One region of the Halomonas sp. KM072 genome, then DNA from elsewhere that is predicted to be linked to it. Evidence: predicted binding sites of a transcription regulator. Region 1 holds the regulator's gene; the other holds the start of a gene.
The links. Region 1 encodes FliA, which starts transcription of late flagellar genes. Its sites were predicted from a motif close to CTAAAGTTNNNNNNNNNNCNGCCGATA; they were not measured.
Positions count from the first base shown of each region.

Region 1 (15,749 bases):
CCATCTCCGAAGAGCAGCATGCCTATACGGCCCGCCGCATCCAGGAAGAGGGGCTGGAAGACCGTATCACCCTGCTGAAGCAGGACTACCGCGAACTGACGGGGCGCCTTGATCGGCTGATTTCCGTGGAGATGATCAGTTGGCCCCTTCCGCCAAAGGCAGCGGTACCCAGCGCTGCTCCAGCTCAGCGGCAGAGAGTGGTTTGGCAAAATAGAACCCTTGCACCAAGGTGCAGCCCGCCTTGATCAGGAACTGGCACTGCTCTTGCGTTTCGACGCCTTCGGCGACGACTTCGAGCTTCATCCCCGCCGCCATGGCCAGGACTGCCGTGACGATGGCGGCATCGGCCTGATCATGCGGCAGCTCACGAATGAAGGCACGATCCAGTTTGATCTTGTCTACCGGCAGCCGCTTCAGGTAACCCAGCGACGAATAGCCCGTGCCGAAATCATCGATGGCAATCGCATACCCTTGGTCGCGTAGCGTCTGCAAACGCGGTCCCATGTCACCGGCCCGCTCGTCGAGCAGCACCGACTCGGTCAGCTCCAGGCCGATCTGGGAAGGCTTCAGCTTATAACGCTCCAGACAGGTTGCCAGCTGCGTTTCCAGGTCGCCCTGAAACAGCTGCAACGCCGAAATATTGATCCACACCGTGACCTTGGGCATGCCGCTGTTCTGCCAATGGGCCTGCTGCGCGCAGGCTTTCTCGATGACCCAACTGCCCAGCTCGGCCATCAGGCCGTGGCGCTCGGCCAGCGGAATGAAGTCTCCTGGTGAAATCATGCCGTCTTGCGGGTGGCGCCAACGCAGCAGCGCTTCCATGCCCATCAGCTCGCCGGTACCGGGATGATGCTGGGTCTGGTAGTGCAGTTCCAGCTGGTCTCCCGAGATCAGCGCCGCGCGCAGGTCACTCACCAACGCCAGTTGAGGGTTGTCCTGCTTGTCGAGCGCCGGTCGGAAACGCTGGCTATGGTTACGCCCCAGCCGTTTGGCGCTATACAGCGCGGACTCCAGACGCTGGAACAGTACGCCGGAATCACGGCCATCTTCGGGTGCCCGGCAGCTACCGATGGTGAGCCCCAGTCGCAGCGACTGGTCGTTGATTTCAAAGGGGCGACCCATATGGTCGCGCAAGGTCATGACCCACTTGTCATGGTCATCGAAGGTGGTGGTGCGAATGACCATGAACTCATCGCCACCCAGCCGACCCACGACACTGCCGGCCATGTAACTGGTCAAACGCTGCGCAAAGCGTGCCAGCAGGCGGTCCCCCTGCTCTACGCCCAGGCTGTCGTTGACCGATTTCAAGCCGTCTATATCGATCAGCGCAATATCCAGGCTCTCTCCCGCACGCAGGTGACGCAAGCGAGAGGCCATCAGGTCATGCAGGCGGCGGCGATTGGGCAGTCCGGTCAGGGGATCTTCATAACCGATGCGGCGCAGGTCGCGCTCGCGGGCCTTCTGCTCCGAAATATCGGTAAACAGACTGATGAAATGGGTGATATTGCCGCGACGGTCGGTGACGGCACGCACCTTCAGCCATTCGGGGTACTCGTCGCCATGCTTGCGGCGGTTCCACATCTCGCCTTCCCAACGCCCGGTAGCCTTCAGCGTACTCCAGAAATTCTGATAGAAGGCTTTGTCGTGGCGCGGTGCGGCGAGGGTTTCCAGCTTGCGACCGACCATTTCATGGCTTTCGTAGCCAGTAATGTCGGTAAAGGCGGGATTGACCATCAACACGCGATTCTGGACATCGCTAATCACGATCGCGTCTCCCGCCAATCCCATGGCATCCAGGGAAAGACGCAAACGAAGGCGCTGCTGACGCACCTGATTCCAGGCATCCCACAAGCCCAGCGAGACCAGGCTGGCCGCGACCATGCGCAGCGCGGCATCCGGGATCCAGACACAGGCAGGCAGCGCAGTCAGCGCCACCCAGACCAAAGGACGATTCATCGAGACAGGCAGCCACATGGCGTTTTTTGTTGTCCTATTCAGCAGTCACTACGTCGGCAACGGTATGCATGACATCATGCCGCCTTTACCCCACGCTTGGGTAGATCATATTACGTGAATCATCCGTTGATTAGACAATTTCGCGCATGGAGTGCCGCATCCGTACGCGACCATGGTCGTCATTGGCAGTCACGATGCGCCTTAAAAACACAGGATAAGACGCCTGCGGCGTGCATTCAGCGGTTTCGGGAAGTAGACTAGGCGCAACCACCATTTTTGACTTTCGGAACGATTCAGTGACCAAGCAACATTCCTTTGATCGCGAAGAACTGCTGGCCTGCTCACGCGGCGAGCTGTTTGGCCCTGGCAACGCACAGCTGCCTGCCCCCAACATGCTGATGCTTGACCGCATCATTCACATCCATGAAGAGGGCGGTGAGCACGGCAAGGGCGAACTGATCGCCGAGCTGGATATCACCCCTGACCTGTGGTTCTTTGACTGCCACTTCCCAGGCGACCCGGTCATGCCCGGCTGCCTGGGCCTGGATGCCATGTGGCAGCTGGTCGGTTTCTACCTCGGTTGGCTGGGTCACCCTGGCCGGGGCCGCGCCCTGGGCTGTGGCGAAGTCAAGTTCAGCGGGCAGATTCTGCCCGATGCGAAAAAGGTAACGTACCGGATCAACGTGAAGCGCATCATTACCCGTCGGCTCATTCTGGGTATTGCCGATGGCACCGTATCCGTTGACGGGCGCGACATCTACCAGGCTAATGACCTGCGCGTTGGCCTATTCACCTCCACTGCGAATTTTTAACAGGAGGCTTCCATGCGACGAGTGGTAGTCACCGGCCTTGGCATCGTGTCATGCCTGGGCAACGACCAGCAACAGGTCCTGGACGCGCTCAAGAGCGGGCGTAGCGGTATTCGTTTCAAGGAAGAGTATGCCGAGCGCGGCTTTAGAAGCCACGTGGCCGGCAGCGTCGATATCGACCTGGACGCATTGATCGACCGCAAGCTGCGCCGCTTCATGGGTGATGCAGCGGCCTATGCCTATATCTCTATGGCACAAGCCATCGAAGATTCAGGCCTGACCGAAGCGCAGGTTTCCAACGAGCGAACCGGCCTCATCGCAGGCTCGGGCGGTGCCTCCAGCGCCAACCAGGTAGAAGCCGCCGACGTCATGCGTGAAAAAGGCCTGCGTCGCGTCGGTCCTTACCGGGTCACCCGTACCATGGGCAGCACGGTCTCGGCGTGTCTGGCCACGCCGTTCAAGATCAAGGGCATCAACTACTCCATCTCCTCTGCCTGCGCCACCTCGGCTCACTGCATCGGCAGCGCCATGGAGCAGATTCAGCTAGGCAAGCAGGACGTCGTGTTTGCGGGCGGCGGTGAAGAAGAGCACTGGACGTTATCGTGCCTTTTCGATGCCATGGGGGCCTTGTCGACGCACTATAACGACACTCCTGAGCACGCTTCTCGCCCCTATGATCAGGCACGTGATGGCTTCGTCATCGCGGGCGGCGGCGGCATGCTGGTGCTGGAAGAGCTGGAGCATGCCAAGGCACGCGGCGCCAAGATCTATGGCGAGCTGGTCGGCTACGGCGCCACCTCCGATGGCCATGACATGGTCGCCCCTTCTGGCGAAGGCGCTATGCGCTGCATGCGTCAGGCCATGGCGACCGTCGATGGCAGCATCGACTACATCAACACCCACGGCACGTCGACTCCCGTTGGTGATGTTGCCGAATTGAAAGCGATTCGCAGCGTCTTTGGCGACACGACACCCGCCATGAGCTCTACCAAGTCGCTGACGGGTCACTCGCTGGGCGCCACCGGCGTGCAAGAGGCCATCTACTCGCTGCTCATGATGCAGCACCGCTTCGTGGCGGCCTCTGCCAATGTCGAGCACCTGGACGAGCAAGCCGATGGCTTCGATATCGTGACCCAGCGTCGCGATGACGCCACCATCGACCGCGTGCTGTCCAACAGCTTTGGTTTTGGCGGCACCAACGCCTGCCTGGTATTCCAGCGCTATAACGGCTGAGCCGGTCTCGACGACCAACACAAACGGCGCCCAAGGGCGCCGTTTGTGTTGGTGCAGCGTGTGTGCCCCGGTTGCCAGGGCACTGGCTTCAGGGCACTGGCTTCAGGGCACCGGCGTTCAGGGCCTGGGCACCTCGGAGATCTCACTCAGCTGGCCTTCGATCCAGGCTTCCACATCGGCCAATACTTCATCCGGGGTACGCCCTGCGGTCTCGATGGGCGGACCAATGCGTACACGCAGGATACCCGGACGCTTGACCCACTGCCGCCCCGGCCAACGCTCACCGGCATTGTGCGCAACGGGCAGCACCGGCACACCGGCACGACAGGCCACCACGCTACCGCTTTTGTTGTAGCGCTTGCGAACGCCTGGGTCGACACGGGTCCCTTCCGGAAAGATCAGCACTGAGAGCCCACTGTTCAAACGCTCCACCCCCTGCGTCAGCACTTGCTTCATGGCCCGTGCCGGCTTGGAGCGATCCAGGCTGATGGGACGCAGCAAACGCAGCCCCCAGCCAAATACGGGAATGCGCAGCAGCTCTCGTTTGAGCACGGTGCAGACCGGCGGCTTCATGACCTGCAGGAACAGCGTTTCCCACTCACACTGATGGTTGGCCTGAATGACGCAGGGCCCCGCGGGAATATGGTCACGCCCTTGAATATCGTACCGTACGCCACAGGCCAGCCGAAACCAGACCATCAGGAAGTAGTTGTAGAGGTTCAACAGACGATAGCGCGCCGCCAGGGGAAGAAACGGCGCCACGGGCAAGAACAGCACACCAATCAGCAGCATGGCTGAAAAATAGCCCAGATAGAACACCAGGCTGCGTACCACATTCATCAAGCGGACTCTCCTGTTCCTGATCCTGCGTCCTCCGGCTGGGTGCGCGTCAGGCACCAGGCATCCAGCATTCGCCCGACTTCCAATCGCCAGGGCTTCTGGTGCACCCCAAAAACGTCCAGGACACGGCGGCAGTTCAGTACCCGCCGCAGCTTGGCATCGTGATGGTGGTTCAACGCTTGCACCTCACCCAATGCGACCTCCTCGCCACGCCCTTCGAGATGAGTGGCCAACTGGGTACGCACCATGGAAGCAAACGTGAAAGCGCTGACCGGCTCGGTGCCCGCCAGGTGATACGCCCCCCAGGCATCGGCCCCGCAGGCTTGCTGCTGGAGCATCCCCACCAGCGCCATGGCCACGGCATCGGCCGAGGTAGGACAAAAAATCACGTCTTCTGCCGCACGCACGGGCTGGCCTGCCACAAAGCTGTCGATCACTTCATTGAGCCAGGCATGGCTGCCTTCCAGGGCGAACAGTGGCCCTAGCCGCACGATCAGGTGGCGGTGATACTCCGCGCGGATACGGTCACCAGTCTGCACCAGGCGACGCAAGCACTCATCGCGCGGGGCGGGCACGACATGCTCGTCGATCGGGATCTCGAACCCCTCTTCGTAGAGCTGGTCGGACACACACCAGACCAGCGCGATGCCTGCCACCTGGCAGGCATCGACACACTGATCCACCGCATCCGCATGGGCATAGACATCCGCTGGCGTCATGCTTAATGGATGCGACAGCGGTGGAATGATCACCGCATCGGGCGCGATGGCCGCGAGCTGATCCGGAGAAACACTCAAGCCCTGTTCAATCACCAACTCGGTGTCCGTGCGCCGACTCGCCTCACGGGCCAGCGCCAGGCTCAAGCAGTGCCCTGCGTTCAGTATTAGCAGCTTCAAGACAGACCCTCTTTCTCAACCCGTCAGCATCGCGGCAGCACCCCGCGGGGCATGACGATCAGAACGGAATTTCGTCGTCAAAGTCGTCGAAGTTACCCGGATCCGGAGCGCCGTAGCTGCTGCTTTGCTGATGCGCGGGAGGCTGCTGCTGAGGCGCCGCGCCGCCACGCTGAGGCGCGGCATTCTGTTGCGGAGCGTAGCCACCCTGTTGAGGAGCCTGCTGCGGTGGCTGCTGATAATGCTGCTGCGGTGGCGCAGACTGAGCCGGCGCTTGCTGGGCATAGCCACCTTGCGGAGCCCCTCCCCCCTGGTAGTCACCACTGCGGCCATCCAGCATCTGCATGTCGTTGGCGACGATTTCAGTACTGTAGCGTTCCTGACCGTTCTGATCCTGCCATTTGCGCGTCTGCAGGCGACCTTCGATATAGACTTTGGAGCCTTTTTTCAGGTACTGCTGCGCAATTTCCGCCGTTTTGTTGAACAACACCACGCGATGCCATTCGGTACGTTCCTGACGCTGACCGCTCTGGCGATCCATCCAGGTGTCAGAGGTGGCCAGATTCAGGTTGGCCACTGCAGTACCGGACGGAGTGAAGCGCACTTCCGGATCCTGGCCCAAATTACCAATTAAAATGACTTTGTTAATACCGCGCGCCATAAGGTCGCTCCTTGTCGTATACGGTGATGGTCTCTCATTGATCAGGACCGCGGTGGCGGAATCAATCGGGCGAGTGCCGCCTGATCAAGCTCTTTGCGATTCACTTTCAAATACACCAGGCGCTCTTCCGGCACGACCATGACGTCTTCGACACCGGCCACATCGGCAAGGTGCTCCATGAGCAGGTCCATGGCATCGGGCTGGGTATCATGCAGCGCCACCACCTCACTGGAGAGCGGCGGCGGTGACGGCATGCCGCACATGGCCAGCCACCAGCCAAGCGCCAGCGCCGCGCAGCCGATGAACACCGCGTCCAGCCCCCAGGTGTGCGCCAGCCAACCGCCCAGAGTACCGCCTAGAAACGCACCCAGAAACTGGCTGGTGGAGTAGACGCCCATGGCGGTGCCTTTTGCCCCGGCTGGCGCCAGCTTACTCAGCATGGACGGCAGGGTGGCCTCCAGCAAATTGAAGCCGGTAAAAAACACCAGCAGCCATACAAACAGCCCCTGCCCTTGGGAGAACGGTAGACCAAGCGCCGCCAAGCTGAGCACGATGGCACCAATGGCCAGCAGGCACATCAGCTTCATGCGTTGGCGTTTCTCGGCCACGATCACCAGCGGCACCATGGCGACAAACGACAGTCCCATGATGGCCAGATAGGCCAACCCATGGTACTCCACCGCCACTCCAGCGTTCAGCAACCTGAACGGCACGGCCACAAAAATGGCCATGAGGACCAGATGCAGGGCAAAGATCGACACGTCCAGGCGCCACAGGTCTGGGCGGGTAATGACGCGTTTGAATTGCTGGCGATCCAGCCCGACATCGCGATGTCGCAAACGCCGGGGAGCAGGCGGCACCCAGCGCCACAGCACCAGCAGGCCCACCAGGGTGAGCAGCGCCGTGAACCAGAACAGGCTCGACAGCCCTCCCCATGATGCCAACCAGGGCCCCAGCACCATGGCAATGGCAAAGGACACACCGATGGAGAGGCCGATGGTGGCCATGGCAGCGGTACGCACCTGCTCACGGGTCTGGTCGGCCAGCAGCGCCATGATCGCCGCCGCAATGGCACCACTCCCCTGCAGCGCCCGCCCGACGATCACACCACCAATGGTGTCCGCCATGGCGGCCACGATACTGCCTGCGGCAAAGATCAGCAGGCCAATGGCGATCACGCGTTTCCGGCCGATCCGATCCGACAGCAACCCGAACGGAATCTGCAGAACCGCCTGAGTCAGGCCATACACACCGAGCGCCAGGCCAACCAGAAGCGGCGTCGCCCCTTCCAGGGTGTCGGCATAAAGGGCCAGCACCGGCAGTACCATGAAGAGTCCCAGCATGCGTGATGCATAGAGACCGGCCAAGCCGCTGATGGCTCGGCGCTCAGTGGCCAGCAACAGTGCAGAAACCTTGCGCATAGAACCCTTGTGTACGATAAGAGGGCCGAACGGCCTGAGATAACCGCCCATTCTAGCGCTTTGTCGGCACGCTGGAAACGCCAACCATGAAATGCCCACCTTGGCGCATCCGCGCGAGACAATTTTGCCGGAAGGGATACAGCAATCGTATAATTACGCTTTTGCCACGCGATTCGAGGTGTTGATGGACAGCATTCTGGTCAGGGGTGCCCGCACCCACAACCTCAAGCAGATCGATGTGGAGCTGCCCCGCGACAAGCTGATCGTGATTACCGGCCTGTCAGGCTCCGGCAAGTCGTCCCTGGCGTTCGATACGCTCTACGCCGAGGGCCAGCGGCGCTATGTGGAGTCGCTCTCCACCTATGCGCGTCAGTTCCTCTCGATGATGGAAAAGCCCGATGTGGATCACATCGAAGGGCTCTCTCCGGCCATCTCCATCGAGCAAAAATCCACCTCTCACAACCCCCGGTCGACGGTTGGCACGATTACCGAAATCTACGACTACCTGCGCCTGCTGTTTGCCCGTGCCGGCACCCCTCGCTGCCCAGAGCATGGCGAGGACCTGGAAGCCCAGACGATCTCCCAGATGGTCGATCAGGTCATGAACCTGGCGGAAGGCACCCGCTTGATGCTGCTGGCGCCGGTCGTCAAGGGCCGCAAAGGTGAGCATTTGCAGCTGCTGTCCGAACTGCGTGCTCAAGGGTTCGTGCGCGTTCAGATCGATGGCCAGGTGCTGGAACTGGACGACATCGCGCCGCTGGACAAGCGCAAGAAGCACGATATCAGCGTGGTCGTGGACCGTTTCAAGGTACGTGACGATATCGCCCAGCGCCTGGCGGAATCCTTCGAAACGGCCCTGAACCTGGCCGACGGCACCGCCATGGTGCATTTCATGGACGGCGAGCAGGACGACCTGGTCTTCTCGTCCCGCTTTGCCTGCCCCGTTTGCGGCTATTCGCTCTCCGAGCTGGAGCCGCGCATGTTTTCGTTCAACAACCCGGCAGGGGCGTGTCCTACCTGCGACGGCCTGGGCATCCAGCAGTACTTCGACCCGGAGAAACTGATCAGCCACCCCGAGCTATCCCTGGCGGAAGGCGTGATCAAGGGCTGGGACCGACGCAACATATATTACTTTACTCAGCTGCAGGCGCTGGCCAAGCACTACCGTTTCGAGCTGGAAACGCCCTGGCAGGAACTGGCACGTCACGAGCGCGATATCATCCTCAACGGCAGTGGTGGCGAGCTGGTCCCCTTCGTCTACGTCGGCGACCGTGGCCGTAAAGTCACCCGTGAACATGCCTTCGAAGGGGTGCTGCCCAACATGCAGCGCCGCTATCGGGAGACCGAGTCCAGCATGGTGCGCGACGACCTGGCCAAGTACATTGCGGTTCAGCCCTGTACCGCCTGTCATGGTTCACGGCTCCGCAAGGAGTCCCGCCATGTGTATGTCGATGACCGCAACATCGCGGATATCGTCCACCTGCCGATTGGCGAGGCGTGGCGCTACTTCGGCGCGCTGGCGCTTCCCGGGCGCAAGGGAGAAATTGCCGACAAGATCGTCAACGAGATCCACGCTCGCCTGGAGTTCCTGGTCAACGTGGGACTTGATTACCTGAACCTCGAACGCAGCGCCGACACGCTCTCCGGGGGCGAGGCCCAGCGTATCCGTCTGGCTAGCCAGATCGGCGCTGGCCTGGTGGGCGTCATGTACATCCTGGACGAACCCTCCATCGGGCTGCACCAGAGGGACAACGACCGTCTGCTCAAGACGCTGGAGCGCCTGCGCGACCTGGGCAACACCGTGATCGTCGTCGAGCACGACGAAGATGCCATACGCGCGGCGGACCACGTGCTGGATATCGGCCCCGGTGCAGGTGTCCATGGGGGCGAGATCGTCGCCCAGGGCACGCCGCAGCAGGTGATGGACAACCCGAATTCGCTGACCGGCCAGTATCTCTCCGGCAGCCGCGAAATTGCCGTCCCGCCTTACCGGATCCCGGGCAATCCCGAGAAGCAACTGGTGGTGCGCGGTGCCACGGGCAACAACCTGCAAAATGTCACCCTCAGCCTGCCACTGGGGCTGTTCATTGCCGTGACGGGCGTCTCCGGCTCCGGCAAGTCGACGCTGATCAACGGCACGCTGATGCCGATTGCCGCCCGTGAACTCAACCGGGCCACCACCCTGACACCGGCTCCCTACGAGAAGGTGGAAGGCCTGGACCAGCTCGACAAGGTCATCGACATCGACCAGAGCCCGATCGGCCGCACCCCGCGCTCCAACCCGGCCACCTATACCGGCATTTTCACGCCTATTCGTGAGCTGTTCGCCGGTACCCAGGAGGCTCGCTCCCGAGGCTACAAACCCGGGCGCTTCAGCTTCAACGTCAAGGGCGGTCGCTGCGAAGCTTGCCAGGGCGAAGGCATGATCAAGGTGGAGATGCACTTTCTGCCGGATATCTACGTCCCTTGTGACGTGTGCAAGGGCAAGCGCTACAATCGCGAAACCCTAGATATCCACTACAAGGGCAAGACCATCCACGAGGTATTGGAGATGACGGTGGAAGATGCGCTGGCCTTCTTCAGCCCCGTGCCCGCCATCGCCCGGCGCTTGCAAACGCTCATGGATGTGGGGCTGTCCTACATCCGTTTGGGGCAGAGTGCCACGACGCTTTCCGGGGGCGAGGCTCAGCGGGTCAAGCTGGCGCGCGAGCTGGCCAAGCGTGACACCGGCAAAACCCTCTACATTCTGGATGAACCCACCACCGGCCTGCACTTCGAGGATATCCGCCAGCTGCTGACGGTGCTGCACCGACTGCGCGACCACGGCAATACCATCGTGGTGATCGAGCATAACCTGGATGTCATCAAGACGGCCGACTGGTTGATCGACCTGGGGCCGGAAGGCGGTTCCGGGGGCGGGCAGATCATCGCCGAAGGCACGCCGGAGCAGTTGGCCAAACAGACGGTATCGCATACGGGCCGCTTCCTGGCGCCGTTACTCGAGCGTGGCAACCGCGCCACTCGCTAGGCGTCTCATGGGCCGCTGCTCAAGCGTTGGAGCAGTGGCCAAAAAGTTCAGGAAAAGACGGCCCTGACTGCTTATAGTAAGCAGCGAGACTGCTTAACAATGGTTGTTTTCTGCGAGGAGACACACGCTGTGGAACAGGACAAAAGCTGTATTATCCGCCACTTTAGCCACTACTGCTCGCTCACCGATGACGAGAAAGAGCTGCTGGCCTCGTTGGAAGAGAGCCCCACGTCCATCAAGGCGGGCACGGTACTCTGGGAGATGGGGGCACCGGCCAATGAGTTTTGCACGCTGCGCAGCGGCTGGGCCTACTCCTACCGCCACCTCGAAAACGGCGACCGTCAGATCCTGGAAGTTTTTCTGCCCGGCGACATCATCGGTCTGCGGGAGTTTGCTTTTTCCCAGCGCCTTGAAAACGTCCGCATGATCAGTGACGGCGTGATCTGTCACTTTCCCCACAAGCGTATGCTGGAGGTCTTTCGCGAGTCACTGTCGCTCACGTCGGTGATGTTTGCCATTGCCAGCCGACAGCAAGCGCTGCTGACCGAACGGCTGGTCAACCTGGCACGGCGCAGCGCGCGCAAGAAAATGGCCCACTTCCTACATGAAATGTATCTGCGCCTGCGCCAGACCAACGACGATATCAGCGGACAGTTCCGCCTCCCCCTGTCACAGGAGCAGTTGGCCGATATCCTGGGCTTGAGCCCGGTGCATGTCAGCCGTACCTTCACCGCACTCAGCGAAGACGGCCTGGTATTTCGTGACCGACACCATGTCACCATTCCGGATCTCGAAGCGCTGTCCACCGAAGGAGAGTTCGACGACTGCTACCTGACCGACAACGTCAGGCCGCTGCTGGAAGCCTGAGCGACCTTGCCTTTTAGACCGAGGACGATGATACCGTTTATGCCCATCAACACCCGTACACTGCTGGCGGTACTGGGGGGGAGCCTGCTGGGCAACGCCCCGTTCGCCCTGGCAGCCACGTTCAACGTGGAGCATGCCGAACCTCACCAGCACTGGTCGTCCATGACGCTGGCACTGGGCGAAGAGCGCCATTTTCGCGCAGTGGAGGCCCACAGCTACTCCGATGCCACCCTGAGCCTCAATACCAGCCAGGGGGTATGCGACCTCCCCTGGCTGGAAATGCGCGTGACGCTGGAACAGCAGCAAGGCGAGAGCCGCGCTGTCAATCTGGTGCCCACACGGCTGCGCATCGATGACCAGCCCATCGTGGATACCATGGCCGAGTTCATCACCGAGCGCGGCGACGATGGCTTCTACGCACACTTTTACCTGAGCGATCTCGACACACTGATGGCCCAGATGCGCACCGGCGAGCAGCTGTTCCTGGGCTTCGACCAAAACGAGCAGGAGCCGTGGTACATGACCTTCAGCCTTGCCGGTGCAGACAGCGCCATCGCTCGCATGCAGCAGCTGTGCGAGGAGAGCACGACAGAAGATTAACCGGTTCGCTGCTCGGCGATTTCCACACGATTGCGACCACCGCGCTTGGCTCGGTACATGGCCACATCGGCCCGCGACATCAGCGTCTTGCAGCTGTCGCCCGGCTGCCATATCGCCACGCCGATACTGACGGTGATGGGCTGGTCCAACCCGTTGACATGCAGCGTGGCCATATAGCCTCGAGAGAGTGCTTTACCCCTCGACCCGCTGTTTGAGCAGCAGTTCAACGCGTCGGTTGGCAGCTCGCCCTTCCGGGGTAGCGTTACTTTCCATGGGTTGGCTGTCGGCATAGCCAACCGCCCGCATACGAGAAATGGCGATACCCTGACGCTCCAACTGGCGCACCACGGCAATGGCGCGACCCGTTGAAAGCTCCCAGTTGGAGGGGAAACGCGGGGTGGCAATGGGCAGATTATCCGTATGCCCTTCCACCGAGATTTGGCCTTCGAACGTTTGGAGTACCGATGTGAGCCCTTCTAACACAACTTGCCCCTGAGGCGTTAGCACATCACTGCCGCTGGGAAACAAAAGACTGTCGTCGATGCGCAAGGTGATGCCTTCACGGCCCTGCGAGACACTGACCCCCGGAATATCCAGCCCGGCCATCTGCGGCTGCACACCGTCGTGACGTGGGTGAATGCCGGTGGCCAATGAGGCCAACGGCATGGCCATGATGGCACTGGCCGGCCCCATGGCATCGCTCTCCCTCCCTTCCCCACCGCCAGGAGGCGTCAGCGCCAGCAAGAGCACGAACAGAGTAATCAGCAGCGTCAAGACGTCCAGGTAACTGGTCAACCACCCTTCGTCGCTCTCGCCCGCTGCCACTGGCAGTTCCAGCGCAAACCGTGCCTCGTGATTGAGCATGGCGCTACCCTTTCAGCGCCGAATCGACGCCTGGGCGCGGCTTGACGCTCGCATCACGGATTTCGTCGTGGTAGTTGGCCACGAACGAGTTCAACGTCTCTTCGATGAACGACGGCAAGCGACGCTTGGTAATGAGAGAAATGCCTTCCAGCACCATGTTCATGGTGATCAGGCGCTCTTCGGTCCGCCGCTCCAGTTTGACGGCAATGGGCTTGAAGACCAGATTGGCCAGCAGAATACCGTAAAACGTGGTGAGCAGCGCCACGGCCATACGTGGACCGATCACCTGCAGATCGCCCGCATCCATGACTTCCAGCATGTTGACCAGCCCCACCAGCGTACCAATCATGCCAAAGGCCGGCGCATAGGTGGCCATGGTGCGGAAAATCTGCGCTTCGGCATGCTCACGCGCCTTCAGCCGTGCGATCCGCCAGCGCAGCATGTCGAAAATTTCATCTTCCTTGGTGTTGGCAATCACCAGTTGAATACCGGTGCGCAGAAACGGGTTGCGCGTATGCTCCAGCTCCCGCTCTACCGCTCGAACATCGCCCTTGAACCATAACCGCGACATGGCCACCAGCTCGCCGATATCATCGCGCACATAGGTGTTCTCGCGGCGGAATACCAGGCCTACCAGGCGCACTACTCGCAGTACCTCCTTCAAGGGGTAGCTGATGAACGTCGCCGCCAGGGTACCGGTAATGACGATGGCCAGACCAGGCAAGTTGATAAAGCTTTCTGGCGACTCTGCGGTAAAGAACAGCACGCTTATCAACAACAGCATGCTGGCAAATATGCCGATCAACGTAGAGGGGTTCATCAACGGCTCCTTGCCGGTTAACGTGAGAGAATAAGAAGGTCAATCGTGGTCGCTCAAGCGGGCACGAAGGCGGCTGACGGCCTGGCTATGCAGTTGCGATACCCGCGATTCGGTGACGCCCAGTACCGTCCCCACCTCTTTGAGGTTCATCTCTTCCTGGTAATACAGGGCCATCAGCAGTTTTTCACGCTCGGGCAACGCCTCGATCGCTTCGATCAGAGTGTGCCGCTGCTGCTCGTCGAGCAGTTGTTCGAAAGGGCGATTGGCGCTGCCTTCGTCCCCGGCTGGCTCACCGCCATCGGCCACCAGTTCCTCGAAGGGCAGTAGCTGCCCGCTATTGGTGTCGTTGAGCAGCTGTTGATAGTCGCTCAGCGGCATCTCCAGCTCACGGGCAATTTCCACCTCTTCAGGGGGCCTGCCCAGCACCTGCTCCAAACGGCGTACGGTTTCATCGACTGCGCGGGCAGAGCGGCGCACGCTGCGCGGCAGCCAGTCCCGAGTGCGCAGTTCATCCATCATGGCGCCCCGAATGCGTTGGCTGGCGAACGTGGCAAACGTCGCGCCCTGTGCGGCATCAAAGCGTCCTAGCGCCTCCAGCAAGCCCACCATGCCCGCTTGAATCAAATCATCCAGCTCGATACTGGCGGGCAACCTGACCTGCAGTGTCAAGGCCTGACGTCTCACCAGCGGCATGTATTGAGTTAACAGCTCACTCTGCTTGATCCTGCCTTGTGCTGTATACATCCTATTGCCTCACGGCTAAACGATCTTTACTGATAATTCACGATGACCTGCAGCCCCTGTACGCGCACGGGCCGTTGCCCCGGTGACAGCGCAAAGCGCAAATGAAGCGGCGCGTTGGCTTCCAGACCTGCCAGTGCCATGGTGCTGCCACGCATGCCACTCAGAGGCACGCATTGTGCAGGATGGCATAGCCAGGCGTTGACAGGCGCATGGGCAGGCGCCTCGAAACGCCATTGCACCCTCGCCAATGTCGCGTTGCCCAGCGGTATGCCCGCCGGAGGCCTGATGGCCTGGCTGCTGCTCGCCCGATCGCTCATGGCCACCATCACCGCGGGCATTTGACTGCTCCAGCTACCTGTCGCTGCCCGCGCCGATTCACCCACAACCAGCGATAACACCAACACCCACGCGGCGCTGGAGAGAAACACGCTCCATGTCACTGTTGACCACTTTGCGGTGTTGATCAATGTTCGTAGCAACATCGTCTGTAGAGGCATTGCCGGTCCCTTGTCATGGGGTCATCAACGAGCCAGTAGCAACAGCTCTATTTGCAAATAGTGCGCAGCGGCATCACGCAGGTTGTCCAGCAAGCCCTGACGCGGAAGGTGCGGCTCGTGCAGGGCCAGCAGGCGGCGCGGCCCCCCTTGCTCACGCATCTGGCGTAGGGCACGGTACATGCTCGCGAAGGCCTCGGCGTCACTGCTCACCCATAGCGCCCAGTGAGGGTGATGCGCCAAGGCAGCCATCGACCCTGCCTCGGGGCTTGCCACCTTGACGTCCCACTCCTGAGGATCGCCCGCCCACTGGCGCCCCAGCGATGCCCACTGCGCCAAGCGACCTTTGACCTTGTCGACGTGCACGGCACCCGCTGAGCTCAACCCCACAATGACCAGTGTGCGTGTCGGGCGGGGGGCCGTTACGTTCGCTGCCGCACTTGCGACCTCCTTGGGAGCGGTTTCCGAAGCGTCCGCGCCAACGTTCGTTTGCGCCACTTCCTTGTCTGAAGTGGAAGT
Region 1 is NZ_CP136132.1:3,501,309-3,517,057, reverse strand. It holds partial or broken gene RVM26_RS16725 (SAM-dependent methyltransferase) at 1-137, shown strand, start outside; gene RVM26_RS16720 (putative bifunctional diguanylate cyclase/phosphodiesterase) at 136-1,974, opposite strand; gene fabA (3-hydroxyacyl-[acyl-carrier-protein] dehydratase FabA) at 2,253-2,768, shown strand; gene fabB (beta-ketoacyl-ACP synthase I) at 2,781-3,998, shown strand; gene RVM26_RS16705 (lysophospholipid acyltransferase family protein) at 4,116-4,841, opposite strand; gene RVM26_RS16700 (sugar nucleotide-binding protein) at 4,838-5,734, opposite strand; gene ssb (single-stranded DNA-binding protein) at 5,793-6,392, opposite strand; gene RVM26_RS16690 (MFS transporter) at 6,434-7,813, opposite strand; gene uvrA (excinuclease ABC subunit UvrA) at 7,998-10,841, shown strand; gene RVM26_RS16680 (Crp/Fnr family transcriptional regulator) at 10,971-11,708, shown strand; gene RVM26_RS16675 (invasion associated locus B family protein) at 11,748-12,308, shown strand; gene RVM26_RS16670 (GGDEF domain-containing protein) at 12,305-12,598, opposite strand; gene RVM26_RS16665 (OmpA/MotB family protein) at 12,501-13,172, opposite strand; gene RVM26_RS16660 (motility protein A) at 13,177-13,992, opposite strand; gene RVM26_RS16655 (RNA polymerase sigma factor FliA) at 14,032-14,736, opposite strand; gene RVM26_RS16650 (flagellar protein FlhE) at 14,763-15,074, opposite strand; gene RVM26_RS16645 (hypothetical protein) at 15,258-15,749, opposite strand, start outside.

Region 2 (15,749 bases), 1.8 Mb from region 1:
CAACCTGGATAGAAGCCTCGAGGAAGCCGCCCGATCACTGGGCGCCAACACCTGGCAAGTCACCAAGGACGTCATCGTACCCGGCATCGCCCCCGCGTTGCTGTCCACCGGCGCCATCTGTTTTGCGACCAGCATGGGCGCCTTTGGTACGGCATTTACGCTTGGCACACGCCTGAGCATTCTGCCCCTCAACATCTACGGTGAATTCACCAACTACGCCAATTTCGCCATGGCAGCCGCCCTCTCCGTCGTGCTGGGCGTCATCACCTGGCTGGCACTGAGTCTTGCTAGCAGGCTGGCTGGCGGCAATCTGGGGGCTTCGGCATGAAATCTCGCCTACGCTTCACGCTTCAGCTGAGCTTCACCCTACTAGTGTGCCTGTTCATGATCGTACCCGTTGCCATGTCGGTGGTGGCGGGGCTGACCGAAAATTACTTCTTGGGGTTGGAGAGTGGGTTGACCCTGCGCTGGGTAAACGAGGTCTGGCAACTCTATGCCGACACCATCTTGCTCTCCATCCAACTGGCACTTGCCTGCTTGCTGATCACGGTCGTGATTGGTGTACCAGCGGCTTATGGCCTGCTGCGCAGCCGTCGGCGCTGGGCCAACGCCATTGAAGAATTACTGCTGTTACCGGTGGCTGTCCCTGGGCTGGCCACCGCCCTGGCGCTGCTGCTGGCGTATGGCAGCTATCGTGAGTTTCGGAGCAGCTGGTTATTCATCCTGGTGGGCCACGTGCTCTTTACGCTCCCGTTCATGGTGCGTGCAGTGCTTGCCGTCATGCAAACCGCCAAGCTTCCTCAACTGGAGGAGGCTGCGGCTAGTTTGGGCGCAAATTTCAGGCAACGCTTTTTCGGCGTAGTCATCCCTAACAGCATGAGCGGCATTCTGGCAGGCGCATTGATGGTGGTGACCCTGTCGATTGGCGAATTCAACATTACCTGGATGCTGCATACGCCACTGACCAAGACACTGCCTGTCGGCCTGGCCGACAGCTACGCCTCCATGCGCCTGGAAGTGGGCTCGGCCTATACGTTGATCTTTCTTGTCATGGTCGTACCGCTGCTAGTGGCGATTCAGTGGGCTGGCAAGCTCACCCGACGCCACTGAACGACCGAGCCTACCACTACCATTAACGCCTGATTGCTTGATGCGAGAAACCAACATGAGTTCATCTGTCAGCATTACCCTGACCCAGTGCAGCCGCACCTTCGCTGGCGGCAACACGGCCCTGCAACCACTGGACCTGCACGTCGAAGCAGGCGAAACCCTCGTCCTGCTTGGGCCATCAGGCTGTGGCAAAACAACGACCCTGCGCATCATCAGCGGCCTGGAGAGCCCCGACAAGGGTGGACGCGTTCAGTTTGGCAAGCGCGACGTCACGGCGTTACCAATCGAGAAACGCGATGTGGGCATGGTGTTTCAAAACTACGCGCTATTCCCCAACATGAGCGTGGCCGACAATATTGCCTACGGCTTGAAAATACAGCGTCTCCCCCGCGCCGAGATTGAGCAAAGACTCGATGACGTCATGCGCATGGTGGACTTGCAAGGCTTTGGAGAGCGGCGTATCGACGCCCTCTCTGGAGGCCAGAGGCAGCGTGTGGCGCTCGCCCGTGCCATTGCCGTAAGGCCAAAAGTACTTCTGTTCGATGAACCACTGGCCGCTCTGGACGCCAAATTACGCGATCGGTTACGGATCGAAATTGGCCAGCTCTTGCGTGAGCTGGGCACTACCGCCGTCTACGTCACCCACGACCAGGACGAAGCAATGGCCCTGGGTGATCGCATCGCCGTCATGCAGGCTGGCCGCATTGCTCAGTTGGGCTCTCCTCAAGAAATTTACCATCAGCCTGCCAATGCCTTCGTGGCCGATTTCATTGGCGCGGTCAACTGCCTGGAGGTGATCACTACCCGCGCCGATGGCGGGCTGGCCGTCCACGGTGGCGAACTCGTGGCCCCGCATTTGACGGGAGTTTCCACGGTCTACTGCCGCCCTGAAGACATACAGGTCGTCCCCGCTGCCCAAGCGGACATACGCGGCAAGGTAGTACAAAGCATTTTTCTGGGTCAGACGCAACGATTGATGGTCGACACCGGTGGCGCTGCCCCCCTTCAGGTCGAAGCCTCTTCCCGCCAGCGCTACTCCCACGATGCCATCATTAGCCTTGCGCTACCCGCCCACGTACTTTTTCATCCCGACAGGCCTACGCCTTCGGTACGCACTCAGGAGGTGGTCAATGGCTAATGACGGATTCGACACTACGATACCCGACCCTTCTTCATGTCTCATCGCACAGATCAGCGACCCACATATCAAGGCGGGCGGCAAACGCTCCTATCGCCAGGTGGATACCGCCCGTGCGCTGAGTCACGCCATCGACACGCTCAACCAGCTCGCCCCTAGGCCTGACCTGGTACTCATCACCGGTGACCTGGTCGATTTTGGCCAGCCTGACGAGTACGCTACCTTCAAGCAGATTCTTGCCGAGTTGACGCTGCCCGTGTATCTGATTCCCGGCAATCATGACGACCGCGCTCACCTACGCGCCGCATTTCCCGAACATCACTATCTGTTTCAGAACCGCGACGCCGTGCAGTGGGTGGTGGAGGAGTATCCGGTGCGGCTCGTGGGGCTCGATTCTTCTGTTCCCGGTAAACCCCACGGGAAACTCAGCGAGGAGAGCCTGCATTGGCTGGAGGCAACGCTTGCCCAGCAACCCCACAAACCAACGCTGGTGATGGTGCATCATCATCCGTTCATGAGCGGCATTGGACATATGGACGCTCAGCCGCTGAAGCATCCAGACGCCCTGGCCAGCGTCATTGCTCGCCATGCCCAGGTCGAGCGCGTGCTATGCGGGCATCTGCACCGCTCAATTCAAGCGCGCTTTGCCCGTACCCTGGCCATTAGCTGCCCGGGGGTTTCCCACCAGGTCAGCCTGGATCTTACTCCAGGCGGCCCCGCTCACTTTCAAATGGAGCCGCCCGGTTACCTGCTTCACCAATGGTCAGCGACCAATGGCATGGTGACGCACCAGGGGTTCATCGAGCGCTATCCTGGGCCTTTCCCGTTTTACGACGAGCACGGGCTGATCGACTAATGCTCTATCGACTCGCCTCTGATGTCGCTTGGCGACGATGCACCCGAAAGCGCAAATGGAACGGGCTCAGCAGGCCCGGCATGGGGCCTCTGCGGAGAGCTTTTCCGGGGGATGAAGTACGATGCTGGCCTGCCCCAACAGGGCAGCCAGGCAGTGGCTGGTCACCAGCAGCACCACATGCCTGCCGGGGCAGATACCCGGCCCACCGCTGAACGGCACCAGCGGCCAAGGCGTTTGGGTGTGGCTATGGCCTTCCGGCGTCAGCCAGAGCTCGGGGGTGAAGCGATGGGCGGCGTGCAGGTAGCGCTCGTCGCGATGAAAGTAGGGTGCGTGAATCAGTACCGAAGTATTGGCGGGCATGGTGCCCGCCTGCCACTGGGTTGGCTGGGTGGTCTGGCGCAGCAGCAGCGGCGTGGTGGGCCACAGGCGTAGCGCTTCCAACAGGGTGGCCTTGAAATCGTCCAGCGGGTGGCCCTGTTGCGCTTTGGCCAGCGCCTGCGCCGCGACATCAGGATGCGCGCTGAGCAGCGCCAGGGCGCGGAAGGTCGCCATGCCCGCCGGCTCGAAGGCAAACAGCCATTGAGGCACCTGCTGCAACGGTGCCTGCTCTCGGCCAGGGCACTGCGGAGCCAGCGCAGACATCAGGCTGCCGGGTGCCGCTTCACGCAGGTAATACGCCAGGCGCTGCTCGAAGCGCTTGCGCAGGCGCTGGCGCTTGGGGCGCAAAAAGCCCCAGTTGGCCGCTTTGCGCAGAGCAGTCAGCTCCTCGGTCAGTACGCGGTCATCGGCGGCGGCGTCGCCCAGCACCACGCGACGAACGATGCGGTCCCAGGTCAGCAGAAAGGTCGGCCAATCCAGCTCGTCATAGCGGGTGGCGACCCGCTCCAGCAGCGCCGTGACCTCTTCCTGCACCACCTGCACGAACGCCTGGGAAGCATCATGGTGAGGACAATCGCTTTGCAGAACCCGCTCGTTCAGCGCCCTGCGCTGCTCGCGGGCCTCTCCTTCGGAAATCAGCGAGAACCCCGGCTCGAAGTGGCTGAGGGCACTGTGCTTGGCCTGCTCATTGGGTGAAAAGGGGGTGGGCGTATGCTCCAGCACATCGTTGGCATCGGCGGGGTCCAGCACCACCGCCATGGACTTCATCGGCACCTTGAGCATCAGCGGCCCCGCGTTGGATATCCTATCCATGAAACCTCCTTTGACCGGGCAGGGTTCAGGCTGCAGTGTAGATGCCACCGGCCCCGCTGCAAGGGCTCCCACTGCAAACAGCATGTTTATCAACTCAAAGGGTTATCAAGGTTATTGCGCAGCGCCTCAGCGGGCTGCCGCCAGCAGACAGCTGGGCTTTTTTCCGCTAGGGTAGCGGCTCCCGCTGCCAAACAACGACGCCCGAGATGCAAACGCTACTGAACGAGATTGCTGACGAGCTATCCCACGCCACCGAGCGCGGCAAGGTGGCCGACTACATTCCCCAACTGGCCCAGGTCGATCCCAACCAGTTTGCCATCAGCCTGGCCACCGTAGAGGGCGAGCGCTTCTCGACGGGCTGCGCCACCACGCCGTTCTCGATTCAGAGTATTTCCAAGGTTTTCACCCTGACCATTGCCCTGGGCAAGCTCGGCGATGCGCTGTGGTCCAACGTCGGCCGCGAACCCTCCGGCGACCCCTTCAACTCCATCGTGCAGCTGGAACACGAGAGCGGTAAACCGCGCAACCCGTTCATCAATGCCGGGGCCATTGCGGTGGTAGACGCCATCATGATGGGCCACGCCCCCAAGGAAACCCTGGCCGAAATATTGAGCTTCGTGCGCTATATCGCCGACGACAACAGCATCTGCTTCGACCATCAGGTCGCCGCCTCGGAAATGCAGCACAAGGACCGTAACGCCTCGCTGGCGCACTTCATGAAAGCCTTTGGGCGGCTGCGCCACGACGTGGACAAAGTGCTTGGCACCTACTTTCACCAGTGCGCCATCGCCATGAGCTGCGAGCAACTGGCCCACGCCGGGCTGTTTCTGGCTTCCGACGGCGTCAACCGCCCCAGCAACCTGCGGGTGGTGTCGCCCCAGCGGGCACGCCGAATCAACTCATTGATGATGATGTGTGGCCACTACGATGCCTCGGGGGAGTTTGCTTTCCGTGTGGGCTTGCCGGGCAAGAGCGGCGTGGGCGGCGGCATTCTGGCCATTGCGCCGGGGCGCGGCTCGCTGGCCGTCTGGTCGCCGGGGCTGGATAGCTACGGCAACAGCCTTCTGGGGGTGCGCGCCCTGGAGATGTTCGTGCAACGCACGGGCTGGTCCATATTTGGACATTAGCGTGCGCTAGCTGGGCACTAGCCGGTCACTCGCTTCAAGCGCTTTCCGAGGATTCCAGATGCTGGGCCACTTCCCAGGCCTGCACCTGGCGTTTCACCTCCAGCCCCCAGCGGTAGCCACCCAGGGCGCCGCTTTGCTGAATCACCCGGTGGCAGGGAATCCATAGCGCCACGGGGTTGGCACCCACCGCGTTACCCACCGCCCGAGACGATTTCGGCGCCCCCAGCCACTGGGCGATGTGGGAGTAGCTGGCAAGCTGCCCATCCGGAATCATCAGCAGTGCCCGCCATACGTTGAGCTGAAAGTTGGTGCCCCGCACATGCAGCGAAAGTGCCCCAGGCGCTGCGCTGCGCGGCGGTTCGAACAGCGCCTCGACGGCGTAACGCGTGGTGTCCGGCTGGTGGCGCAAGGTACAGCGCGGCCACTCGGCGGCCAGCTGCGCCAGAATCTCCGCTTCGGGTGTCGCTGCCAGAAAGCCCATGCGGCAAATGCCTCTCGGGGTGGTGGCGACCAGCACCTGGCCAAACGGCGTGGGGTGAACCCCATAAGCAATTTCCACGTCCTCCCCCTGGCGCTTGAACTCCCCCGGCGTGACCGCCTCCAGCGTCACGAAATGATCGTAAAGCCGCGAGCCGCCGCTCAGCCCCAGCGCTTCGGCGGTGTCGGCAAGGCTCTGGGAAGAAGCAATCAACTGCTTGCCCCGCGCCAACGTCAACGCTTGTAAAAAGCGCTTCGGGCTCACCCCTACATAGCGGCTGAACAGCCGCTGAAAATGGAACGCACTCAAGTGTACCTGCTCGGCCACCGCCTCCAGGCTCGGCTGCTGGGCGGCGTGGGCCACCATGAAGGCCATGGCTTTTTCGATACGGGCGTAGTCGTTCATCGCGTCCATCTCACGGGCAAAGGGGCAAAAAGAGGCTGATGCTCGCTAAAGCTTACCCAGTGAAAGGCCCGACACCTACCCGAATCTTGCGCACTACACATGCCGGTAAATCACCCGCAAGGGTTGCCCCAGGTGGCCTTGCAGCGACTCGGTCTGTTGAGGGCTCATGGCCCCTGTTCTGGGGTTGATGGCCGTGAGCGAAAACCGAGCGAACCCTTGGGGGAAGGAGTAGTCGAGCTGGTGCACGCTGGCGACACTGCCACAGCACGGCAGCGTCTGAGGAAGGAGCGCAAAGCCACGCTGTGCGTCGTAATCCTGATCCATCAGGAGATGCCACTCAGGAAGGGTCAGCTCTTGCGCGCACAGGTGACAGCGCACGTACTCGAAGTTGCTGCCACAGTCATGAAACATCACATGCTTCGATACCTGCTCGTCTATACTCTCTGCCTCGGGCATCCACTGCCACAACGCAGCCTTGGCCTGGGCTACCTGCTGCGCAGTGAGCAGATAATGAGGCTCTGCCGGAATGATGACGATATGATGATCACTCATGTGAGTCACAGTCTACTCTACACGACAACCCCGCACATTCATCATGTGCGCCGACGCCAGTCGGCCATGCCAGTTACGTCAGGAGGACACGATGGCGCTGATCTCTACCCGTACCCAGCACTGGCTGGAGCGTTTGAACGGCTCCAAACACATGCTCTGGCTGATCGCCACCCTCTCGTTTCTGGAAACCATCATACTGCCCGTGCCCATCGAGCTGGTACTGATCCCGTTGATGGCGGTGAACAAACAGCGGATCTGGGCGATTGCCACGGCCACCACGCTGGGCTGCCTGGTGGCGTCGCTGGTGGGCTATAGCGTGGGCATGGTGCTCTACCAATCGCTGGGGACCTGGTTTATCGAGCTCATGGGCATGGAGGAGAGCTATCAGGCGTTTCAGGGCTTCTTCAACCGCTACGGGTTTGCCGCGATTCTGGCCATCGGCATTCTTCCCATCCCCTTCCAGGTCGCCATGATTACCGCCGGGCTCTCCGGTTACCCTATCCTGCTATTCGTGCTGGCGGCGCTGCTCTCACGCGGGCTGCGCTACTACGGGCTGGCCTGGCTGGTGAAACGCTATGGCAAACGGGTTGAAACCCTGTGGAAGCGCCATGCGCTGATGACCAGCCTCGCACTGGGCAGCGCGGTGCTGGTCATCGTGTTGGTAATGCAGGCATTGGCGGGGATGATCGAGTGATGGGCTAGCGGCTGATTGGCCCATCCCTCACTCGATATAGTAACCACTGACCCGCCAGGTGCCGTTTTCCAGATGTGGGGTTACTACCTCGACCACTCGGGGGCGGTTGGCAAACTGGGTCTGGAAGGTAACGACCTTGAAGTCGCCCCGTTCAGCGCCGGGCATGGAGGTGTACTGCGAAACGCGCACTCGGCGGCGCGATTGCACCGAGCCAAAGTCCTTGCGCGACAGCGCAACGGTGCGTTCAAGCATAGTGGCAGAAAGCGGTGTGCTCAGCAGTGGCGAAGCGGCTTCCCATGCCTGTTCATACTCGCTATTATCGATCTTCACCAACCACGCCAGCGCCGCCTCCTCTGCTGCCTGCACAGATGCCTGAGCCGTTGCGGTAAGCATCAACAAGGCAGCGGACAACAACAGAGCACGTAATTTTGGCATGGCAGACTCATTAGTGGCTAAGAAAAGACGTACCTCTTTATTATCGGAAAGTCGCAAGGATTCTTTAGCATTTCAGCGCCCATTGCTGCCAGCGACGTCAATCTTTCACCGCAGTGGCAAAAAGATGCTCAAGCGACGAACCCAAAAGCTATACAGAAGTCATACATTAAAATTTTACCTGCAAGGAGTAGACCATGAACAGTCATGATGAGCACACGAGGCCTGGCGAACAATACACACATCACCAACCTCAGGGGCTGTCAGACCGCATTGCCTACCGAGTCGTGAAATTCATGCGGTTTTTTGCCGACAAGTTTTTTGCCGGCCGTTACGGCCATCGTGCCGTCATTCTGGAAACAGTGGCAGCCGTGCCCGGCATGGTGGGAGGGGCGATACAGCACTTGCATGCCATTCGGCGCATCAAGGATGATGATGGCTGGATTCGTACCCTATTGGATGAAGCGGAAAACGAGCGCATGCACCTGATGACCTTTATCGAGGTCGCCAAGCCCAACCGTTTCGATCGCTTCCTCATTCTCGTAGCCCAAGGCATGTTCTTTAATCTGTTTTTCCTGCTGTATTTATGCTCCAGCAAGACCGCCCACCGCGTGGTCGGCTACCTGGAAGAGGAAGCCGTCTATAGCTACACCGAATACCTGGAAGGCATCGACCGAGGCGAGTACGAAAACATCCCGGCGCCCCAAATCGCCATCGATTACTGGAAGCTACCCCAGGATGCGCGGTTGCGCGACGTGGTGATCGCCGTGCGTGCCGACGAAGCGAGCCATCGGGACGTCAACCATGACTTCGCCGACCAGCTTTCTTGATGGGCTACCGTAAGCGGCTAACGTGAAAAGCTGTCTCCACAACCCATCACCGGGCCCCTGCGCCAGGCCCGGTGATATTAGCCTTTTCAGCTCTCGCCCAGGCATAGCCGCATGAAACAGCTATTGGGATCAAGCCGGTAGCTGCCGAACGGCCCGCAATACTCGAACCCGAACCGGGCAGATAAACGGCGGGCGCGTTCGAATATGTATCATCGCCCTCTCCGTTGGCTAGCCAAACCCGGCTTCTCAAATACGAAGCGCTCGTATACCATGCGCCACCTCTTTCCTTTAGCGTTCACCGTTAGGCCACCATGTCCGTCAACGCGCTCTACACCGACCTTTCCGGCTATTACGATCTGATGTGCGTCGACATCGACTACCGCGCGCAAAGTAACGCCATTCATCGCCTGCATCAGCTGTTTGGCAACGCGGGCAGCCAGCACCTGGACCTGGCCTGCGGCACCGGCCCCCACGTGCGCCATTTTCTGGATGTGGGCTACACCAGCAGCGGGCTGGACATTCACCAGCCGATGCTGGACCTGGCGGCCACCCGCTGCCCGGAAGCTCACTTTTCGCTGCAAGACATGGGCCAGTTCCAGGTGGATGAGCCGGTGGATTTGATCACCTGCTTTTTATACTCCATCCACTACAACGCCAACCTGGAAAAGCTGAGCGCCTGCATCGCCAGCGCCCACCGCGCCCTGCGCACCGGCGGCGTACTGTGCTTCAACAGCGTAGACAAGGAGCGCATCGACAACGCGCTGTTCGTCAAGCACACCGCCCAGCAGGGCGAGGATCGCTTCACGTTTCGTTCGGGTTGGCACTATGCGGGGCAAGGGGAACGGCAAACGCTGCGGCTCAGTATCGAAAAAAGCACGCCTGCGGTCACCCAGGTATGGAATGACGAGCACCCCATGGTGGCGGTCAGCTTTGGCGAACTCATCGCCCTGCTGACGCCCTACTTCGAGGTGCACGTGTTCGAACACGACTACCAGACCATCACCCCGTGGGACAACGCGTCTGGCAATGCCATCTTCGTGTGCGTGAAGCGCGACGGCTAAGGTGCCATCTAAGGCGTCAGCTCTCCTGGCTGGGGCGCTGCTGTTGCTGCACGCCCATCAGGAAGTTGCGCAGCATCTGGTCCTTGCACTCGCGGTAATTCTTGTGGCTTGGCTTGCGGAAGAACGCGCTCAGCTCGTGGGGGCTGAGCGGTAGCCCCACCTGCTCGAACACCTCCAGCACGTCTTCGGCCTTCATGTTCAGCGCAATACGCAGCTTCTGGAACACCATGTTGTTGTTCAGCTGGGTTTCCGGCGCAGGCACCGGGCCTTCGCGCTTGCCGCGCTTGAAGCTGATGAAGCCATTCAAAAACGCCGCCAGCTCACGGTTCTTCATGGGTACCAGCGCTTCGTCCTCGTCCTTCTTCAGCCAGGCCGTTACCTGGGCAGGCGTCACGTCCACCTCTGCCAGGGCGAAGATATTGACGATGGTGGCTTCCTTCAAATCGAAGGCATAGCGAATACGGCGAAAAATATCGTTATTGGTCAAGGGGACTCCTAACCGTTGGTGAGCGTGGCCAGCAGCTCGTCGATCTCTGCTTTCAGCTCGTTGTCTTCAATCGTTTGGGCGCTGGCCTGGGCGCGCTGCAAGCTTTCGATGGCGGCCTGGGGCTCGCCCAGCTCCACCTGCAGGGTGGCCATGGAAAAGCCAATCGAGGCCAGATGGTCGTTCGACTGCTTGGCCACTGCCTTGTCCAGCGCCTTTTGGTAGATCGGCAGCGCGTCTTCCAGCTCTTCGGTGAAGTCGGCCAGGGTTTCCCACTGCTCGGGGTGATCTTTCTCGGTGTTCTCATGCTCGGTGCAGATCGCCTGCAGCTCGGCGTAAAGCGCCTCAAAGGTGGCGCGGTCATCCTTGGACGCGGCCTTCATCAGCTTTTCAGCCAGCTCGTACACCGCCTTGTAAATTTTGGTGTTGATCATCAAACCACGACCTTATCGACGTAAAACAGCAGGCTAAAGCACACAGGCTTCGCCGGGAAGGGAGCATTATACCTTGTGTAAGGCGAGGTACGGTGGCGCGGCGGGCAATATTCGAGCAACGGCGGGCCGATTTTACGCTATGCTGCACCACTTTTTACGTTCGACCCACCTACGACTCGCTGTCAGGGCCCCTTATGCCTTTTTCTACACTCGGTTTATCCACTCCCCTCGTTCAGGCGATTACCGAACTCGGTTACCAGACGCCCACGCCCATCCAGGAACAGGCCATTCCCGCGATTCTCTCGGGCAAGGACCTCATCGCCACCGCCCAAACCGGCACCGGCAAAACCGCCGCCTTCGTGCTGCCGCTGCTGGAGCGCTTCAGCAACGCAGAAGCGCTGCGGGCCAAGCGCATCCGCGCGCTGATTCTGGTGCCCACTCGCGAGCTGGCGGTACAGGTCAACGCCAGCGTGGCGCAATACGCCAAGCATACCCAGCTCACCTCGATGGCCGCGTATGGCGGTGTGGATACCGCGCCCCAAAAGGAGCGTTTGATCGAAGGCGTGGACATTCTGGTGGCCACACCGGGCAGGCTGCTGGACCTGGCGCATCAGCGCGCCCTGCACTTCGACGAGCTGCAGGTCATGGTGCTGGACGAAGCGGACAGAATGGTCGACATGGGCTTTGTGGATGATATTCACAAGATCATCGTGCGCCTGCCGGAACAGCGCCAGAACCTGCTGTTCACAGCCACCATGACCCAGGACGTTCGCGCCCTCGCCCGCAGCTTTTCAGACAGCAAGATGACCGACCTGGCCGCCAACATCGCCATCACCCCCAACGTTCGCGCCGCCGACACCATCGAACAGTGGCTGATCACGGTCGACAAGGACACCAAATCCGCCCTGCTCAGCCACCTGATCAACGAACAGGCCTGGGACCAGGCGCTGATCTTCGTCGAGAAGAAGCACAGCGCGGCCAAGCTGGTGGCCCAGCTGGAGAAACGCGGCATCGTCGCGGACTCCATCCATGGCGGCAGAAGCCAGGCCATGCGCGAAAAGATTCTGGCCCAGTTCAAAACCGGTGAACTCAAGTACCTGGTGGCCACCGGCGTCGCGGCGCGGGGGCTGGATATCGGCGAGCTGAGCCGAGTGGTGAACTACGACTTACCCTTCCAGCCGGAAGAGTACATCCACCGCATTGGCCGCACCGGCCGCGCCGGGGCCTCCGGGGAAGCCATATCGCTGGTGGATATCAGCGACTTCAAGAACCTGTGTGCCATCGAACGGCGCATGAACCAGCTCATCGAGCGCCGGGAAGTGGCGGAATTTCCGGTCAAGAAGGCCGTCCCGGCCTCCAATTTGAAGCATGTGAAGAAAGGCAGCCGCTAGGCGTTGTAGGCAACATCGGCGAGTGATGGCCCGCAGGCAGGTGGCAGGCCTTACCCCTGAGCGGGTGAAAACGCCGCCAGCAGCTCGGCGTTGGTGGGGTACTTCTCCATCAGCGCCAGCAGCTTCTGCGCGCCGTCGGTTGGCTTGAGCGGCGTCAAGGCTCTGCGCAGGCTGCGTACCTTTTCGATCTCGTGGGCCTCGATCAACAGCTCTTCTCGGCGGGTACTGCTTTTGGCAATATCGAGTGCCGGGAAGATGCGCTGGCTGGCCACCTCCCGCGACAGCACCAGCTCCATGTTGCCGGTGCCCTTGAACTCCTCGAAGATCACCTGATCCATGCGGCTTCCCGTCTCCACCAGCACGGTGGCCAGAATGGTCAGCGAGCCGCCGTTTTCGATGTTTCGTGCCGCCCCGAACAGTTTGCGGGGGATTTCCAGCGCCCGGGTATCCAACCCGCCCGACATGGTACGGCCACTGCCCCGCTGCCCCGCGTTGTGCACCCGGGAAAGCCGCGTCAATGAGTCGATCACGATCATCACATCGTGCCCTTCCCCGGCTTGCCTGCGCGCCGTTTGCAGCAGGTTATCGGCCACGCGCGCATGGTGGGCGTAGCTTTCGTCAGACGACGAAGCGTGCACTTCGGTGGTCACGCTGCGCTTGAAATCGGTCACTTCCTCCGGGCGCTCATCGATCAGCAGGGCATACAGCTTGATCTCGGGATACGCCGCCGCCACGGCCTGGCAGATATGCTTCAACAGCGTGGTTTTCCCCGCCCCCGGCGGCGCCACGATCAGCCCGCGCTGCCCCATGCCAATGGGCGTAATCAAATCCATCGCCCGCACGCTGTGCTCATGAACGCCATTGGCGAGATAAAGGCGCGGGGAAGGATGAATGGCCGTGCCGTTGAGAAAGCGCTTTTCGGGGTCGGTGTGTGATTGCTCTTCGGGTGAGGAATCGGCCACTGTGTCGGCGGGCTTGGCCTCTGGGGGCCGTTTCGTTTTGAGGCTTAGGGTTTTGCGGGTCATGGTTGGAGCCGTTTTGTCAAAGTGAGGATTCGTGGTTGACCGCGTTCGTGGTGACTCGACGGCGGATGTTAAACGTAGGCATGGTATTCAACGACCTTCCTGACGGTACACAGCGCCCTTTCGAGCTGCTGAATATCTACCGATGCTAGCGCAAGACGGATGGCATGGGGCACCTGGGCTGCCGTTGAAAAGGGCGCAGCGGTAGACACACTGATGCCTTGTTGCAAAAGCGCACTTGCCACCCGGTCGGCACGCCCCTCTTCCAGCAAGGGCAGCCAAACGCAGTAAGACGCAGGGTGTGCCTGATAGCGCATGCCCTTGAATACCCGAGCCACCACCGCTTGCCGCTGTGCGGCATCCTCACGCTTTTGCTGCTCCAAACGCGCCACCGTTCCCTCTTGCACCCATTGGCATACCATCGCCGTCATCACCGCTGGCGTATTCCAGGTCGTCGCGCGAATCGTGCGCTCTATCTCGGCAACCCATTGTGCAGGTGCCGCCACATAGCCAACCCGCAAGCCGGTGGCCACGCTTTTGGAGAAACTCGACACGTATATCGTACGCTCGGGGGCAAGCCTGGCCAACGGCGGAGGCGCCAGGGCCTCAAGAAACGCATAGGGAGCATCCTCGATGATCAGAAAATCGTGCTGCTCGGCCAAGGCAATGAGCTGATGCCGCCATGCCATCCCCATTACCCACCCCATGGGGTTATGCACGGTGGGCTGAACATAGACTGCACGAACGCGGCGGCGCTGGCAAAGTCTCGCGAGTGCACACAAGTCGGTTCCTTCCACATTGGCGGGCACTGCTGCCAGTTCCAACCCTAAGCGATGCGCCAAGACACTAAAGCCTGGGTACGTGATGGCATCGACGGCGATCACATCACCCGGCTTGAATAGCGCCATGGCCGTGGTCGCCAAGCCATGCTGAGCACCATCGACCAGCAATAACCGTTCCGCAGCGACGTTTAGACCACTGCGCATCACGTGCTGGGCAACGATCTCTCTCTCATGCAGACGACCACCGTGGGGCTGGTAGTGGAGCAATGCACTCACATCACCTGATGAAGCGAGCTGGCTTAGCGCTGCGCGCAGCAGATCCGCCTGCCCCGCCACAGTGGGGTAATTGAAGCTGAGGTCTAGCAGGCCATCGACGACTTGCTGCTGGTCTACCCCCAGCCCCGGCGGCAGCGCAGTATCCCTCACAAACGTTCCTCGCCCCGTTTCTCCCACCACAAGCCCCATGGCTTCAAGCTCGGCGTATACCCGTGTTGCCGTGGCCAGCGCCAAGCCGTGCCGCTGGGCAAGTTGCCGGTGCGTGGGCAAGCGCGTGCCAGGGCGGTACTTTCCAGCACGAATCTCCAGCGCGAAGGCATCGACTACCTGTTTGTATCGGGCACGTGGCATGGGCATTGTATCCATGACAATAATTTGATTGTGATATATACCATGCCTAGCATGCGATACGTGACCCCACCTGGAGCTTCACCTCATGCATATCGCCATCCTTACCTTCGAAGGCTTCAACGAACTTGACTCATTGATTGCCCTGGGCATTTTGAATCGCATCAAACAGCCCGGCTGGCGCGTATCGCTCATGTGCCCGGAAGCCAAGGTGACATCGATGAATGGCGTTACCCTCCACGCCCAAGCCTCTTTCGCAGAGCTGGCAAGCGCCGATGCCGTCCTGATCGGTAGCGGCATCCATACCCGTGAGATTGCTGAAAACGAGCACTTGATGGCCCAGCTTACGTTGAATCCCGGCCAACAACTTTTGGGCGCACAGTGCTCAGGCACCTTGCTGCTCGCCAAACGCGGCCTTCTCGGGAACGTTCCTGCCTGTACCGATCTCACCACCCGGCCCTGGGTGATGGACGCAGGCATCGAGGTATTGAATCAGCCGTTCTTTGCCAGCGGAAATATCGCCACTGCAGGTGGCTGCCTGGGCTCACAATACCTAGCCTGCTGGATGATAGCCCGCCTGGTGGGCATGGAGGCAGCCGAAGAAGCCATGCATTATGTGGCCCCTGTGGGGGAGAAAACAGAATACATCGAGCGCATGGTGCGCAATATCGGCCCATACCTTCCAGCGGCAGGGTCTTCGCTACGGATGGCGACTCATCTGAGTGAATGATGGCGTGGCGTGATGGGCATGCCAAGGAAAAGACTACGCTACTGGCACAGATCACCGCTTCTGAAGGATCGCTGAATAAGTGTGCCAGTGCTTGTTTGTGCCCATGAGCGTCATCCCTGCCCTGCTTTGTTCTTGAAGGGTAATGACGTGATAGTCATCCGCAAATAGCGTGGCAAGCGTAGCGGGCGTGTGGATGGTCAAATGGCGGCTTTCATCTTGCGCCCAGGTATCATCAGGCCCCATGAAATGGCCACAAAACATGCCCCCTGAGCTCAACGATTGAGTCAACCTGTGCCACACCGTTGGAAATACGTCAGGGTGACAAAAGAACAGACTCATACACGCGGTAATCAAGGAAGCAGGCGGGTACTCGAACTCATCAAAACGGGCCTGAGAGGTAAACAGCGA
Region 2 is NZ_CP136132.1:1,659,518-1,675,266, forward strand. It holds gene RVM26_RS07790 (ABC transporter permease) at 1-328, shown strand, start outside; gene RVM26_RS07795 (ABC transporter permease) at 325-1,110, shown strand; gene RVM26_RS07800 (ABC transporter ATP-binding protein) at 1,166-2,248, shown strand; gene RVM26_RS07805 (phosphodiesterase) at 2,241-3,104, shown strand; gene RVM26_RS07810 (cytochrome P450 family protein) at 3,171-4,295, opposite strand; gene RVM26_RS07815 (glutaminase) at 4,502-5,422, shown strand; gene RVM26_RS07820 (bifunctional transcriptional activator/DNA repair enzyme AdaA) at 5,457-6,305, opposite strand; gene RVM26_RS07825 (hypothetical protein) at 6,399-6,857, opposite strand; gene RVM26_RS07830 (YqaA family protein) at 6,949-7,551, shown strand; gene RVM26_RS07835 (DUF4019 domain-containing protein) at 7,579-7,986, opposite strand; gene RVM26_RS07840 (alternative oxidase) at 8,181-8,813, shown strand; gene RVM26_RS07845 (class I SAM-dependent DNA methyltransferase) at 9,125-9,874, shown strand; gene RVM26_RS07850 (YehS family protein) at 9,891-10,361, opposite strand; gene RVM26_RS07855 (Replicative DNA helicase) at 10,370-10,792, opposite strand; gene RVM26_RS07860 (DEAD/DEAH box helicase) at 10,987-12,183, shown strand; gene rho (transcription termination factor Rho) at 12,234-13,208, opposite strand; gene RVM26_RS07870 (aminotransferase-like domain-containing protein) at 13,277-14,614, opposite strand; gene RVM26_RS07875 (type 1 glutamine amidotransferase family protein) at 14,700-15,341, shown strand; gene RVM26_RS07880 (class I SAM-dependent methyltransferase) at 15,393-15,749, opposite strand, start outside.
Region 2: the regulator FliA is predicted to act here: its motif matches at 8,028-8,054, upstream of RVM26_RS07835 (DUF4019 domain-containing protein).